DNA from 2 places in the Sphaerisporangium rhizosphaerae genome. Region 2 is predicted to be linked to the other one. Evidence: predicted binding sites of a transcription regulator. Region 2 holds the regulator's gene; the other holds the start of a gene.
What was found. The regulator HrcA, encoded in region 2, represses chaperone genes, less so after heat shock. The targets are predictions, from matches to a motif close to TTGGCACTCTCNNNNNGAGAGTGCCAA.
Positions count from the first base shown of each region.

Region 1 (7,628 bases), on a different contig from region 2:
ATTTTCCGTGCCTAGGATCGGGCACATGGAAGAACGGCTCGGCCTGCGCGAACGCAAGAAGCGCGAGACGCGGCAGCGCATCGCCGACATCGCCATGGGCCTGTTCATGATGCGCGGGTTCGACAACGTGACCGTGGCCGAGGTGGCCCGGGTGGCCGACGTCTCCGTCAACACGGTGTTCAACTACTTCAGGACCAAGGAAGACCTCTTCCTCGACCGCCAGGACGCCTTCGTCGAGCAGCCCAGCCGCATCGTCCGCGAGCGGCGCCCCGGCGAGTCGGTGATCGAGGCGCTGCGCCGCGACTACCTCCAGGCGCTCGACGAGGGCGACTGGCGCTCCGGGCTGAACGAGGGGGCCGAGGTCGTCACCCGCATGATCGACCAGAGCCCCTCGTTGCTGGCCCGCATGCGCGAGCTGTCCGAACGCCGGGAGGAGCGCCTGGCCGAGACCCTGGCGGAGGTGACCGGCGCCGCCGAGGACGACGTCATGCCGGTGCTGGCCGCCGCCCAGATCTGCGCGGTCACCCGGCGGCTGGCGGCGGACGGCGTGCGCCGCAAGGCGGCGGGGGAAGGCCACGAGCAGGTCGTCGCCGGCGTCCGCGCCCAGGCCCTGCTCGCCTTCGACCTGCTGGAGAAGGGCCTCGGCCGCTACGGCGCCGGCTGAGCCTCGCGGCTCACCGGCGCCGCCGTTCCGCGTCCCCCGGTTCACGTACTCCGTCCCCCGGTTCACGTACCCCCCGCTCCCCGTTCCCCGTGCCCCGGTTCCGTTCCCCGTTCCCCGTTCCCCGGTTCCGTGCCCGTTCCCCTCGGTGCGTGTTCCCCGTCCTCGCCGGGTTCGCGTGCCCGGTTCGCTCCCCGGTTCCCTTCCTCGCCCCGTGCGGCTTCCCCGCGTCCCCGTGAGTGTCAGGCGGTCAGCTGGTGCAGGTGGCCAGCGCGGTCAGGCCGCTCCACGCCGCGGAGCCGTTCTGCGCGGTGATGGTCAGGATGTGGCGGTGGAAGGGGTCGGAGGAGGTGTCCAGCGAGGTGCCGGTCACGGTGACCCCGGCCTTGGGGGTGAAGGCGACGGTGCCAAGGAGCATGGTCGGCGCGTAGGACGGGCAGACCAGCAGCATCGACGTGGTGGCGCCGGGAGCGATCGAGGCGTAGTTGGAGATCTTCGCGGTGGTGGCGGCGAAGGCGGGGCCGGTGACGGCCAGCAGCCCTCCGGCCAGAGCGGTGGCGGCGGCGACGGCGCGGAGGCTGTGACGGATCTTCATGACGTTCTCCTTGGATCGGTGGTGTTCTGGACGCGTGCCCGCCGCTCTTCCGGCCGGTCGCCGCGTCCCGATGAACCAAGAGTGTCCGGGCGGGCTGGGAGGCCGCTTAAGATCGCCTTGGCCGTATCCCGCCAGGTCGCCGCCGCGCTGGGAATCGGCTAACGCCGCTGGTCGCCGGTGTCCGCGTCCGGTGCGCCGAGCCAGGTGGCCAGGGCCTTCTCCAGCGCGCCGCGGTCGTCGCCGCCCTGCTCGCCGGCCCAGGCGACGATCCCGTCGGGCCGCAGGAACAGCCCGGTGAGCTCGGGACGCTCGTCCGCGCCCGCGGCGAGCACGGTCATCCGGTCGCGGTGGCCCTCGGCCAGGTCGCGCAGCTCGCCCTTGGGGTCCAGCAGCAGCGCCCTGCCGTCGTGCAGGTGGTCGGCCAGCCGCGATCCGTCGGACAGCTCCAGGTCGGGGGCACTGGCGCCGACCAGCGCGTGGTCGCCCGGCAGGTCGTACCGCTGCCAGACGCCGGAGATCTTCTTGGCGAAGTAGGTGGTGCCGGTGACGGTCTCGACCAGGTCGTTCACGACGCTCCGCAGGGCCCTGGCGCGGGGATCGGGGCGCATCAGCGCGACCTGGGCGCGGGTCCAGTCCAGCACCCAGGCCCCGATCGGGTGCCGTTCGGCGGTGTAGGTGTCGAGCAGGTCGTGCGGCGCCCAGCCGCGCACGGTCGCGGCGAGCTTCCAGCCCAGGTTCACCGCGTCGCCGAGACCGAGGTTCAGCCCTTGGCCGCCGAACGGCGAGTGCACGTGCGCGGCGTCGCCGGCGAGCAGCACCCGGCCCAGCCGGTAGGTGGAGGCCTGGCGCGCGTTGTCGGTGAAGCGGGTGGCGGTCTTGATCGCGGTCACGGTCACCTCGACGCCGGTGACGTGCCGGATCGCCTCCTGCAGCTCCTCGCGGGTGACGGGGGTGTCGCGGTCGGCGCGCGGACCGGTGAACTGGACGGTGAGGATGCGTCCCGGGACGGGACCGTGCGCGTACACGCCGGTCGGGGTGGCGTGCCAGCCGACGCCCAGGGCCTCGGCGCCCTCCATCTCGCCGAGGACCTGGTAGGCGGTGATCTCGGGGTCGGTGCCGGGGAAGTCGAAGCCGGCGAGCTTCCTGACGACGCTCCGCCCCCCGTCGCAGCCGACCAGCCAGCGGGCCCGCACCCGGCCCGCGCTCGTCGAGACGGTGACGCCCTCGTCGTCGGCCGACAGATCGGTCAGCTCGACGCCCCGCCGCACCTGGACGCCCAGCCGCGCGGCGTGCTCGCCGAGGATGCCCTCGATCTGCTGCTGGTTGACCAGGCCGATGTCCCCGGCCGGGCCGTGGCCGGCGAGGTCGGGGTCGGCGTCGTCGAGCCGGGCCGCGTCCAGCATGATGCCGGCGAAGTGCCCGGCGAACTTCGGCGGCGTCCGCGGCGCCCGCGGAGGCGGCGCCTCCTCGGAGGCGCCGGCCGTTGCCGCCCGTCCGTCCCCGGCGCCCTCGCGGTGGGCGGCCTGCTGCCGCATGAAGGCGGCGAAATGCTCGAGGTTGCGCTCCTGGGCCTCGCGGAGCGCCGGGAGCATGCCGCGCCGGTACAGCGCCTCGACGCTCGGCAGGTTGAGCGCTCCTGCCTTGATCGTGGGGTCCACCTCCGTGAGCCGCTCGACCACCATGGCCGAGACGCCCCCGAGCGCGAGCTCGCAGGCCAGCATCAGCCCCACCGGACCGCCCCCGGCCACCACCACGTCCACGTCGTACGACATGCCGCCTCCACTTCGGTTCCTTGGCTAAAAACTTACTGTAGCAGTAGTTTTTTAGCCACTATATTGGACGACGTGGACACCGACCTCGGGCTTCGTGAACGCAAGAAGCGGCAGACCCGGCAGCTGATCTCGGACGTGGCCTCCGGCCTGTTCCTCATGCGCGGGTTCGACAACGTCACGGTGGCCGAGGTGGCGGAGGCGGCGAACGTCTCGGCCAAGACCGTGTTCAACTACTTCCCGCGCAAGGAGGACCTGTTCCTCGACCGGGTCCCCGAGGTGGTCGAGCTGGTCACCCGGGCGGTCCGCGACCGGCCCGAGGGCCGCCCGCCACTGGCGGCGCTGCGCCGTCTGATCTTCGAGCTGCTGCGGAGCGGTCATGCCCTGTCGGGCATCAGGGAAGGTCAGCAGGCCTTCTGGCAGGTCATCCTGGACTCCCCGGCGCTGCGGGCCAGGGTGCGGGAGGCACTGGAGGACCTGGAGGCGCTGATCGCCGCCCTGCTCGCGGAGGCGACCGGCGCCGGCCCCGGCGACGCCGGCCCTGGCGACGCCGGCCCTGGCGACGCCGATGCCGGATCCCGTGACGTCCACGGCGGCGCCGGCTCAGGGGACATCGGTGGCGGCGCCGACTCATGGGACGTCGATGCCGAGCTGGCCGCCGCGCTCTTCCTGGCCGCCTACCGCACGGTGTACGTCGCGAGCGCGCGGCGGATGATGGCCGGGGAGCGCGCGGCCGAGGTCATGCCCGACCACCTGGCCCTGCTGGAGCGGGCGTTCGACGCCGTCGAGCGGGCCTGCCCCGGCTTCTGAGGGGAGCCCGCGCCGCAAGGACGAGCCCGCGCGGACGCCGAAAGGGCCGCCCCCGGACGAATCCGGGAGCGGCCCTTTCGATGTGGCGTGAGCCGGAGGCTCAGAAGTCCATGTCGCCGCCGCCGGGCATGGCGGGAGCGGCAGGGGTCTTCTCGGGCTTCTCGGCGATGACGGCCTCGGTGGTGAGGAAGAGCGCCGCGATGGAGGCGGCGTTCTGCAGCGCCGAACGGGTGACCTTGGCCGGGTCGATGATGCCGGACTCGAGCATGTTGACGTACTCGCCGGTCGCGGCGTTGAGGCCGACGCCCGTCTCGAGGTTGCGCACACGCTCGACCACGACGCCGCCCTCAAGGCCGGCGTTGACGGCGATCTGCTTCAGCGGCTCCTCGAGCGCCTTGCGGACGATCGCGGCACCGGTGGCCTCGTCGTTGAACAGCTCGAGCTTGTCGAAGGCCTTGGCGCCCGCCTGGAGCAGGGCCACGCCACCGCCGGGCACGATGCCCTCCTCGACGGCCGCCTTGGCGTTGCGCACGGCGTCCTCGATGCGGTGCTTGCGCTCCTTGAGCTCGACCTCGGTCGCCGCGCCGGCCTTGATGACGGCGACGCCGCCGGCCAGCTTGGCCAGACGCTCCTGGAGCTTCTCGCGGTCGTAGTCGGAGTCGGTGTTCTCGATCTCGGCGCGGATCTGGTTGACCCGGCCGGCGATCTGCTCGGGATCGCCCGCACCGTCGACGATGGTGGTCTCGTCCTTGGTGATGATGACCTGGCGCGCGCGGCCGAGCAGGTCGAGGGTGGCGGTCTCGAGCTTGAGGCCCACGTCCTCGCTGATCGGCTGGCCACCGGTGAGGATGGCGATGTCGCCGAGCATGGCCTTGCGGCGGTCGCCGAAGCCGGGGGCCTTGACGGCCACGGACTTGAACAGGCCGCGGATCTTGTTGACGACCAGGGTGGCCAGGGCCTCGCCCTCGACGTCCTCAGCGATGATCACCAGCGGCTTGCCGGCCTGCACGACCTTGTCGAGCAGCGGGAGGAGGTCCTTGTTGGCCGACACCTTGGAGTTGACGATCAGGAGGTAGGGGTCGTCGAGGACCGCCTCCATGCGCTCCGGGTCGGTCACGAAGTAACCGGAGATGTAGCCCTTGTCGAAGCGCATGCCCTCGGTGAGCTCGAGCTCCAGGCCGAAGGCGTTGCTCTCCTCGACGGTGATGACGCCTTCTTTGCCGACCTTGTCCATGGCCTCGGCGATCATCTCGCCGATCTGGGTGTCGCCGGCGGAGATGGAGGCGGTGGAGGCGATCTGCTCCTTGGTCTCCACATCCTTGGCGATCTTGGAGAGCTCCTCGCTGACGCGCTCGACGGCGGCCTCGATGCCCTTCTTCAGGGACATCGGGTTGGCGCCGGCGGCGACGTTGCGCAGGCCCTCGCGTACCAGCGCCTGGGCGAGCACGGTGGCGGTGGTGGTGCCGTCACCCGCGACGTCGTCGGTCTTCTTCGCGACCTCCTTGACGAGCTCGGCCCCGATCTTCTCCCACGGGTCCTCGAGCTCGATCTCCTTGGCGATGGAGACACCGTCGTTGGTGATGGTGGGAGCGCCCCACTTCTTCTCCAGCACGACGTTGCGGCCCTTGGGACCCAAGGTCACCTTGACGGCATCGGCGAGCTGGTTCATACCGCGCTCGAGACCGCGCCGGGCGTCCTCGTTAAACGCGATCATCTTGGCTGCCATACGGCTAGACCTCCCAGATACAGGGTGGCTTGCAGCGGATCGAGCCGACGCCCGCGACGGCATGAAACCCGCGCCTCCACGGCACCTGTCGCCGTGGATCGCCAGGCCCCATCGCCTCGATCCAGGTTTGTCACTCTCGACAGGAGAGTGCCAACGAACTGTTTAGCACTCTACCCGGTCGAGTGCAAGCGACAACCCCTATGACCTGGGCGGCACAAGGATTTCTCCGACCGTATGCCGAATATTGGGCCCGCCCCCACAGGGTAGGCGGTACAGCCCCGCAGGCTGACATGAAGGAAGGCCCGGCCCGTCTTGGTGCATGACAGACCGAACCTTCCAGCTACTGACGGGGAGAGACTAGTGGATCTTCGTCTGGCCGGGCGACGCCGGCCACGTCACACAGTGCGAACGGACTCCGCCTGCGGGCCCTTCTGCCCCTGCGTGATCTCGAACTCCACCCGCTGACCCTGCTCTAGGGACCGGTATCCCTCGGACAGGATCGCTGAGTAGTGGACAAACACGTCCTTACCACCGTCTACCGCGATGAAGCCGTAGCCCTTGTCCGCGTTAAACCATTTGACGGTGCCCTGCGCCACTTTCCGACTCCTCTTGCTGGGCTCCGGACCCCGCCCACTCCTCCGCGAGGTCCGTGACCTTCGGAGCCGAGACGCATGCGAACTCCTCGGCTACGTCGATCGTTCTCGACCATACCTGTGGCAAGGGTTGAAGCAACAGAGTCAATCGGGAAACTACTACTTGACGTTCGCTCTCAGCGGCACTCGGCTATTTCCCGCTCGCGTTTAGTTAGTTGACAATTACACTAACGGAGGACCCGGTAATCACTTCTATTATGATAGTCGTCCCGCTACCGGGCCCCCCTTGCGGACATGGCGACGCCCATGCGTCCAGCTAGGACGCATGGGCGTGATGTGACCGATGGGGCCGGTGAGACTTGAGCACGCCTCACAAAGGCCAGAAGGGCGCGGAGGTCAGCCCCCGGCGACGGCGGGGATCACCGAGATGTTGGTTCCTTCGGGGGTTGCGGTGTCGAGACCGTCGACGAATCGGACGTCCTCTTCTCCGACATACACGTTGACAAAACGGCGGATCTTGCCCGTTTCGTCCAGAATACGGGCCCCGATTCCCGGGAAGTCGGCGTCGAGCTTCTGGAGCACCTCGCGCAGGGTCGCCCCGTCACTGCTCACCTCCGACGCGCCGTCGGTGTAGGTGCGAAGAATCGTCGGAATCCGCACAGAAACGCTCATTTATCAGGCCCTTTCAGGAGTGGTCGGCGACAGCCGTACGAAATGCGTCGAGCGAAGGACGGATGACCGCGGTGGGCCTCGCCTCGGCGGAGACCGCGTCGAGCGTCTTGAGGCCGTCCCCGGTGTTGAGCACCACCGTCTCGGCCTCGGGGTCGAGCAGGCCGTTGGAGACGAGTTTGCGCAGCACGCCGACGGTCACGCCGCCGGCGGTCTCGGCGAAGATGCCCTCGGTGCGCGCCAGCAGCCGGATGGCGTCCACCACCTCGGCGTCGGTGACGTCCTCCACCGCGCCGCCGCTACGACGGGCGATGTCGAGCACGTACGGGCCGTCGGCCGGGTTGCCGATGGCGAGCGACTTGGCGATGGTGTCGGGCTTGACGGGACGCACGATGTCGTGGCCCGCCTTGAAGGCCGCCGACACCGGCGAACAGCCCTCGGCCTGTGCGCCGAAGACCTTGTAGGGGCGGTCCTCGACCAGGCCGAGCTTGATCAACTCCCGGAACCCCTTGTCGATCTTGGTGAGCTGGGAGCCGGAGGCCACCGGGATGACGATCTGCTCGGGCAGGCGCCAGCCGAGCTGCTCGGCGATCTCGAAGGCCAGCGTCCTGGACCCCTCGGCGTAGTACGGCCGGAGGTTCACGTTGACGAAGCCCCACTTGTCGCCCAGCGGGTCGCCGATGAGCTCGGAGCAGAACCGGTTGACGTCGTCGTAGGTGCCCTCGATGCCCACCAGCCGGCCGCCGTACACCGAGGCCATGACGATCTTGGCCTCTTCGAGGTCGGACGGGATGAACACGCAGGC
Region 1 is NZ_JBHTCG010000056.1:18,722-26,349, forward strand. Features, by position in the region: gene ACFQSB_RS38940 (TetR/AcrR family transcriptional regulator) at 26-664, shown strand; gene ACFQSB_RS38945 (hypothetical protein) at 912-1,256, opposite strand; gene ACFQSB_RS38950 (FAD-dependent monooxygenase) at 1,415-3,028, opposite strand; gene ACFQSB_RS38955 (TetR/AcrR family transcriptional regulator) at 3,101-3,835, shown strand; gene groL (chaperonin GroEL) at 3,936-5,561, opposite strand; gene ACFQSB_RS38965 (cold-shock protein) at 5,957-6,157, opposite strand; gene ACFQSB_RS38970 (MoaD/ThiS family protein) at 6,551-6,826, opposite strand; gene thrC (threonine synthase) at 6,840-7,628, opposite strand, start outside.
Region 1: the regulator HrcA is predicted to act here: its motif matches at 5,689-5,715, upstream of groL (chaperonin GroEL).

Region 2 (7,628 bases):
GAGGACTCGTCGACCTCGACGCCCGACTCGTTGGCCACCTCGATACTCATGGTGTTCGTTATCTCCCCCGCGGGCGCTTGGCGCCCTTGATGTCGGCCGGCTCGGCGGTGGCCTCGTCGTAGCGGCTGTAGGCGTCGATGATGTCGCTCACCAGCTTGTGCCGCACGACGTCCGCGCTCGTCAGCCTGCAGAAATGGATGTCCGGGATACCTTCGAGGATATCCTGGACGACCTTCAGGCCGCTCTGTTGCCCGCCGGGCAGGTCGATCTGCGTGACGTCGCCGGTGACGACGATCTTGGCGCCGAAGCCCAGGCGGGTGAGGAACATCTTCATCTGCTCCGGCGAGGTGTTCTGCGCCTCGTCCAGGATGATGAACGCGTCGTTGAGCGTGCGCCCGCGCATGTAGGCGAGCGGGGCGACCTCGATCGTGCCCGCGGCCATCAGGCGCGGGATGGAGTCGGGGTCGAGCATGTCGTGCAGCGCGTCGTAGAGCGGGCGCAGGTAGGGGTCGATCTTCTCGTAGAGCGTGCCCGGCAGGAAGCCCAGCCGCTCGCCCGCCTCGACCGCCGGCCGGGTGAGGATGATGCGGTTGACGTCCTTGTTCTGCAGCGCCTTCACCGCTTTGGCCATGGCCAGATAGGTCTTGCCGGTGCCCGCGGGCCCGATGCCGAACACGACGGTGTGCTTGTCGATCGCGTCGACGTACCGCTTCTGGTTCACGGTCTTCGGCCGGATCGTGCGCCCGCGCGAGGACAGGATGTCCAGCGACAGGACGTCGGCGGGGCGGCCGGAGCTCATGCGCAGCATGGCGATGCTGCGCTCGACGGCGTCGGCGGTGAGCTGCGCTCCCGATCGCGCCAGCTCGACCAGCTCCTCGAAGAGGCGGACGACCAGGCCGCTCTCCTCAGGGCTTCCGCTGATCGTGATCTCGTTGCCGCGGACGTGGACGTCCGCGCGGAACGCGGCCTCGATGACCCGCAGCAGCTCGTCGCGGGAACCGAGGATGGTCACCATCGGGTGCTCGTCGGGGATCACCACCTTGGCCTGCGTGCGCGACGGGCCCTTGGTTCGAGGCGGTTCGCTTGTGGTCCGCGCGCCGTTGGGCGCGCTGCGGGGTTCGTATGACTCGGACATGGGCGGCCCTTGCGGCCTGCTCGCCTCCCGGTCTTGTGCGTCGTCGGTCGCGCTCGTGCGGCTTTCGGCCCGGTGCTGCGTCCCGACCGCGCGGTTGATTACCCCATGGTATCCGGGCCGGGCTCAGCCCGGTGGCCACTGGAGGCCGCGGCCGCCCAGCACGTGTCCGTGCACGTGGAACACCGTCTGACCGGCCTGTGGCCCGGTGTTGAACACCAGGCGGTACCCGGTGTCGGCCACGCCCTCCTGCACGGCGACGTCGTGCGCGGCCTTCAGCACCGCGTCGGCCAAGCCGTCGTCGGCGGCGGCCAGCGCCGCGGCGTTCTCGTAATGCCCCTTGGGGATCACCAGGACGTGCGTCGGCGCCTGGGGATTGACGTCCCTGAAGGCCAGCGTGCGCTCGGTCTCGTGGACGACCGCGGCGGGGATCTCCTTGGCCACGATCTTGCAGAACAGGCAGTCTGTCACGCCCGCATGGTAGTCACCTCTGTTGCCAATCGGTAATACCGAGGAGGTCCCGCGGAAAGATCCGCGCGGCTAGGGTTGGTGTGCGACACTTCAGCGTCAGACAGCGGTCAGTGTCGGCCAGGCCATCGGCGAGGACACAACTGGGTCATGCCCCCTAAAGAATCGCCAGAGCGTAAACCCTCTGGAAAGGCCGTGCGTCCAACAGATGTGACCACCGAGACCCTCGTGGCCGAAAGGTCGCTGGGGGCGGTGCCCGTCGGATGGGACGCCGACATGGCCGTGACGGCGCTTTACAGCGCCCACTATCGGTCTCTTGTGCGTCTCGCCATGCTGTTGGTGCGCGATACCGCGACCGCGGAGGAAGTCGTGCAGGACGCGTTCGTCGCCCTCCATGGGGCGTGGCGCCGCCTGCGCGACACCGACAAGGCACTCGCCTACCTGCGCCAGTCGGTCGTCAACCGATCGCGCTCAGTGCTCCGCCACCGTGCCGTCGTGGAGAAGTACGCCCCCAAGGGGCTGCCCGACGCGCCGAGCGCGGAGAACGGAGCCATAGGAGAGCTCGAGCGGTCCGCCGTGATCGAGGCACTGCGCGGTCTTCCGACCAGGCAGCGCGAGGCCTTGGTGCTGCGTTACTACGGCGACCTCTCCGAGGCCGAGATCGCGCACGCCATGGGCATCAGCAAGGGCGCGGTGAAGAGCCACACCGCCCGCGGCATGGCCGCACTACGCACGACACTGGAGCAATTGTCATGACCGAGTCCCCCGACGAGTACGGCGAGGTCCTGCGCCGTGTCTTGCGCGCGGAGGCGGATTCTGTCGTGCCCTCCGCGGAAGGATTGCAGATCATCCGCACCCGCATCGAGCAGCGCGGCGTGCGGGGCATCTTTTGGTGGCGAGCCGCCGCCTCGGCGTTCGGCGCCGTCCTGGTGGCCGCCGCCGTGGTGATGTTCGTGCCGGGCCTGAAGGTCCAGATCGGCACCGGCCAGCACATCATCCAGGTGCAGTACGACACCTCACCTCCCGACGAGTCGAGCACGCAACGCCCGCCGAACGGCGTCCACTCGTCGTCGGCGGTCGTCGGCTCGCCGACGTCGCGGCCGGCCGCCTCGCCCAGCGGGACGGCGCCGGCGGTCCCCTCGCCCTCGGTGACGGCGTCGCCGGGCAACGACTGCGCCACCGCCGCGCCCACCGCCGTGGAGCCGGACGCGTCGGACTCGCCGCAGCCCTGTGCGGAGCCCACGGCCACCGAGTCGCAGCCCGACCGGACGACCGAGCCGCGGCCCACGCCGAGCCGCCAGAGCACGACGCCCACGCCCACGCGGACCGCCTCGGCCACCCCCAAGCCGTCTCCGAGGCCGACGGTGGAGCAGCCGACCCCGACCGCCTCCCAGGCCCCCAGCGACCCCCCGGCGCCCACGGCCACCCCCTTGATGACCACCGAGGCCGACAGCAGCACGAACACCTCCCAGGAGTAGCCGCCGTCCCGACCAGGGCACGGCGGCTCCTCCCGGCCCGGCGCCGGTCCAAGGCCGACGCCCTCACGAGCAGGGCTCTTCTGGTGAGCCGGGCTTTCGACGAGCCGGGCTTTCGATGAGCCCGCGCCGCCTGTGGGCGGGTGCTTCTCGCCGGCGGGGGCGGTGTCAGCGGGGGCGGCGTCCGGGAGAGTTCACCAGCGGCCTGAGCGGGTGAGCAGGACGGCCGCGGCGGCGACGCCGGCGGTCGAGGTGCGCAGCACGGTCGGGCCGAGCAGGGCAGGGGCGGCGCCGACCTCCTGGAACCGCTTGATCTCCTCGTCGGTGATGCCGCCCTCGGGGCCGACCACCACCACCATGTCGCCGCTCGCCGGCGGCTCCAGGCGCGACAGCGGCACGACGGCCTCCTCGTGCAGGACGGCCGCCGCGGCGGCGCCGCGCAGCAGTGCCGCCACCTCGGCCGTGCTCGCCTGCTCGGCGACCTCGGGCAGGTGGAACCGCCGGGCCTGCTTGGCGGCCTCGCGGGCCGTGGAGCGCCAGCGCGCCAGCGACTTGGCGGCGCGCTCGCCCTTCCACTGGGTGACGCACCGGGCAGCGGCCCACGGGACGATGACGTCCACGCCCGCCTCGGTCATCATCTCGACCGCCAGCTCGCCCCGATCGCCCTTCGGCAGCCCCTGGACGACGACCAGGCGCGGGTCGGGCGCGGGCACCACGCGGCGGCCGACGACCTCCAGCCGCAGAAAGTCCTTCCCGGCGTCGCGCACGGCGCACTCGGCCACCGCGCCCGCGCCGTCGGTCAGATCAACCCTTTCACCCGCCCTCAGCCGCCGCACGGTGGCGGCGTGCCGCCCCTCGGGGCCGCCGAGGACGATCTCGTCACCGGACAGGTCGTCGGCCAGGAAAACCGGGACGCTCATCGGCCGTTAAAAGCGTCCCGGAGGCGTGAGAAGAAGCCCTGCTGGCCGGGCGCGAACTTGCCCGGCGGGCGCTCTTCGCCACGCAGCTTGGACAGCTCCTTGAGCAGCTCCTCCTGGGCGGCGTCCAGCTTGGTGGGGGTCTCGACGTTCACGTGGATCAGCAGGTCGCCCCTGCCGGTCTCGTTGAGCCGCTGGATGCCCCGCCCGTACAGCGGGATGACCTGACCCGACTGGGTGCCGGGGCGCACGTCCAGCTCTTCGGCCCCGTCGAGCGTCTGCACGGTGAGGATCGTGCCGAGCGCCGCCGCGGTCATCGGGATCTGCACCGTGCAGTGCAGGTCGTCGCCGCGCCGCTCGAACGTGTCGTGCGGGCGCTCGACGATCTCGAGGAACAGGTCGCCGGGCGGGCCGCCGCCGGGGCCGACCTCGCCCTCGCCGGCGAGCTGGATGTGGGTGCCGTCCTCGACGCCGGCCGGGATGCGGACCTTGATCGTGCGCCGGGTGCGCACCCGCCCGTCGCCGGAGCACTCCTGGCACGGGTGGTGGATGACCGAGCCGAACCCGCCGCACTGGGGGCAGGGCCTGGCGGTCATCACCTGGCCGAGGAACGACCGGGTGACCTGGGAGATCTCGCCGCGGCCGTGGCACATGTCGCAGGTGTCGGGATGGGTGCCGGCCGCCGCGCCCGACCCCTGGCACACCTCGCACAGCACGGCGGTGTCCACGACCAGCTCGCGCGTGGTGCCGAACGCCGACTCGGCCAGGTCGAGCTCGACCCGGATGGTGGCGTTGCGCCCGCGCCTGGCCCGCGAACGGGGGCCGCGCGCGCCGCCTCCGCCGCCGAAGAAGGCGTCCATGATGTCGCTGAACGGGAACCCCGCGCCGAAGCCCGCCGCGCCGGGGCCGGCCGCTCCGGCGCCGCCGAAGGGATCGGCGCCGAGATCGAACATCTGGCGCTTGCTCGGGTCCGACAGGACCTCGTACGCCTGATTGATCTCCTTGAAGCGCTCCTGCGTCTCGGGATCGGGGTTGATGTCAGGGTGGAGCTCACGTGCGAGGCGGCGATACGCCTTCTTGATCTCGTCCTGAGTGGCGTCACGGCGCACCCCGAGGATGCCGTAATAGTCGCGGGCCACTTAGGATCCCGCCAGGATCTGGCCGACATAGCGTGCCACTGCGCGCACCGCTCCCATCGTCACCGGGTAGTCCATTCGCGTCGGGCCCAGCACTCCGAGCCGGGCCAGTTCATTGTCGCCCGAACCGTACCCGGCGGCGACGATCGAGGTGCCGTGAAGCCCGGAGTAGGGGTTCTCCGAGCCGATGCGCACGGTCAGGGCGGAGTGGTCGTTCGCCTCGCCGAGCAGGCGCATGAGCACGACCTGCTCCTCCAGCGCCTCGAGCACCTCGCGCAGGCCGACGCTGAAGTCGCCCGCGAGATTCGCCGCGCCGGCGAAGACGATCTTCTCGTCGTGCCGCTCGACCAGGGTCTCCAGCAGGACCGACAGGATCGTCGTCGCCATCGGCCGGTCGCCCTCGGGCAGCCGTTCGGGAAGGTCGGCGACCGTCTCGGCCACCCGGCCGAGCCTGCACCCGTCGAGGCAGGCGTTCAGCAACGCCCGCAGGTGGGCGACCTGGTCGTCGGCCACCACGTCCGGCAGGTCGACGACCCGCTGCTCGACACGGCCGGTGTTGGTGATCACCACGAGCATGATGCGCCGCTCGGCCAGCGGCACCAGCTCGACGTGCCGGACCGTCGAGCGGATGAGCGACGGGTACTGCACCACGGCCACCTGGCGGGTCAGCTGCGCCAGCAGCCGCACGGTGCGGGTCACGACGTCGTCGAGATCGACGGCGCCCGCCAGGAACGTCTCGATCGCACGGCGCTCGGCGGCCGACAGCGGCTTGATCTGGGACAGCCGGTCGACGAACAACCGGTAGCCCTTGTCGGTGGGGACCCGCCCCGCGCTGGTGTGGGGTTGTGTGATGTAGCCCTGCTCCTCGAGCACGGCCATGTCGTTGCGCACGGTGGCGGGCGAGACCCCCAGATTGTGACGCTCCGCCAATGCCTTCGACCCGACCGGCTCGTTGGTGGACACGAAATCCTCGACAACGGCGCGCAGAACGGCCAGCTTGCGTTCATCGAGCAACGTGCTCACCTCCCTGCCTCGCGTTCGTGCCTGCGTAAACGCCTGGTCTGGCACTCAGTGTTCCCGAGTGCCAAGTGTACGGCCACGGGCCTCAGGGTGCGATAACTCAGACCGCACCACCCTCCCCACTCTCCCGCGAATCGGCCCCACTCCGCCCATCCGCCGACTTCTTTCCACCACCGGACGAATGGAGCACGTGCCCGGGCGGCCGGATGCCCGGGCGGTGACAAGTGGGTTGCTATTCGCCGGCAAGTCATCTGATCCAGACTCGGTTCATGAGCGAGAACGATCCCCGCCTGACCGACGCGACGAGGCGACCGCCGCGTCCGGACTCTTCGGGTCCGCAGGTCACGCCTCCCCCGCCGCAGAGCGCTCCGCCCGGCTCGGGCCCCGGCCCGCACGGCCCCGCCTCCGGCGGCCCGCCGTACGGCGCTCCCGCCGGGCCCTCACCCTACGGCGCGCCCGCCGGCTCATCGCCCCACGGCGCGCCCGCCGGCGGGCCGTACGGCGTCCCAGGCGGCCCCTCGCACGGCGGTCCTTCGCACGGCGGGCCCTCCCATGGCGGGCCTCCCTACGGCGGGACGTCCTATGGCGGGCCTTCGCCTTCGTACGGGGGCCCCTCCTATGGCGGGCCCGCGTCCGAGGCGGCGCACCCGCTCTACGCCTCCCCCGCGCCCGCCGCGCCCGGACCGGTGCGGCCGCGGGTGCTGTGGATCGTGCTCGCCTGGCTCGTCGCGGTGATCTGCGGCGTCGTGGGCATCGTGGGTTTCGCCGGCGGCCTGTTCAAGACCATCACCGACGCGGCGCCCACGCAGACCTTCCAGAGCGGCGGCAGCGTGTCGGTCCCCATGGACCCCGCGGACAAGCCCATCCTGTACGCCTCCGCGTCCGGGCCCACCGACATCAACTGCCTCGCCGTGGACGGCGCCGGCAAGAAGGTCGATCTCACCTCGCCCAAGGCGTCCCAGACGGTGTCCGCCGACGGCCGGGTGTGGGAGGCCGTGTTCGACATCGGCGTGCCCGCCGCGGGCACCTACAAGGTGAGCTGCCAGGCCGAGGCCGGCAAGCAGGTGCTGTTCGGGGTCGGCAAGTCGCTGACCGCCGACACCGGCGCCCTCGCCGGAGGCGTGGCCTCGCTGTTCCTGATCCCGCTGGCCGGGTTCCTGCTCGCGGTCGTCACCACGATCGTCGTCCTGGTGCGGCGCGGCCGGAACCGCAAGCGGCGGGCGGCGGCCGCAGCCCCCTACGGCGGCGCGTGGCCGCAGGGCGCACCGCCACAGGCATGATCTTTGCTAGCGTGCCCAGGTATGCGGGACTACGGACGGGACGTGCTGGCCGGAGACTGGCGGAGGCCGCTGCGCGGCAAGATCCCCAAGGTCCCGGCCGAGCTCGACCTCGTGGTGGAGGACGCCGAGGGGGGCTTCTGCGGCGCCGTGGTGGCCTGTGACAAGGAGGCCGTCACCCTGGAGGACCGCTTCGGGCGGCG
Region 2 is NZ_JBHTCG010000001.1:345,561-353,188, forward strand. Features, by position in the region: gene ybeY (rRNA maturation RNase YbeY) at 1-50, opposite strand, end outside; gene ACFQSB_RS01455 (PhoH family protein) at 59-1,135, opposite strand; gene ACFQSB_RS01460 (histidine triad nucleotide-binding protein) at 1,259-1,603, opposite strand; gene ACFQSB_RS01465 (SigE family RNA polymerase sigma factor) at 1,877-2,356, shown strand; gene ACFQSB_RS01470 (hypothetical protein) at 2,353-3,078, shown strand; gene ACFQSB_RS01475 (16S rRNA (uracil(1498)-N(3))-methyltransferase) at 3,270-3,995, opposite strand; gene dnaJ (molecular chaperone DnaJ) at 3,992-5,131, opposite strand; gene hrcA (heat-inducible transcriptional repressor HrcA) at 5,132-6,142, opposite strand; gene ACFQSB_RS01490 (hypothetical protein) at 6,418-7,428, shown strand; gene ACFQSB_RS01495 (DUF3097 domain-containing protein) at 7,450-7,628, shown strand, end outside.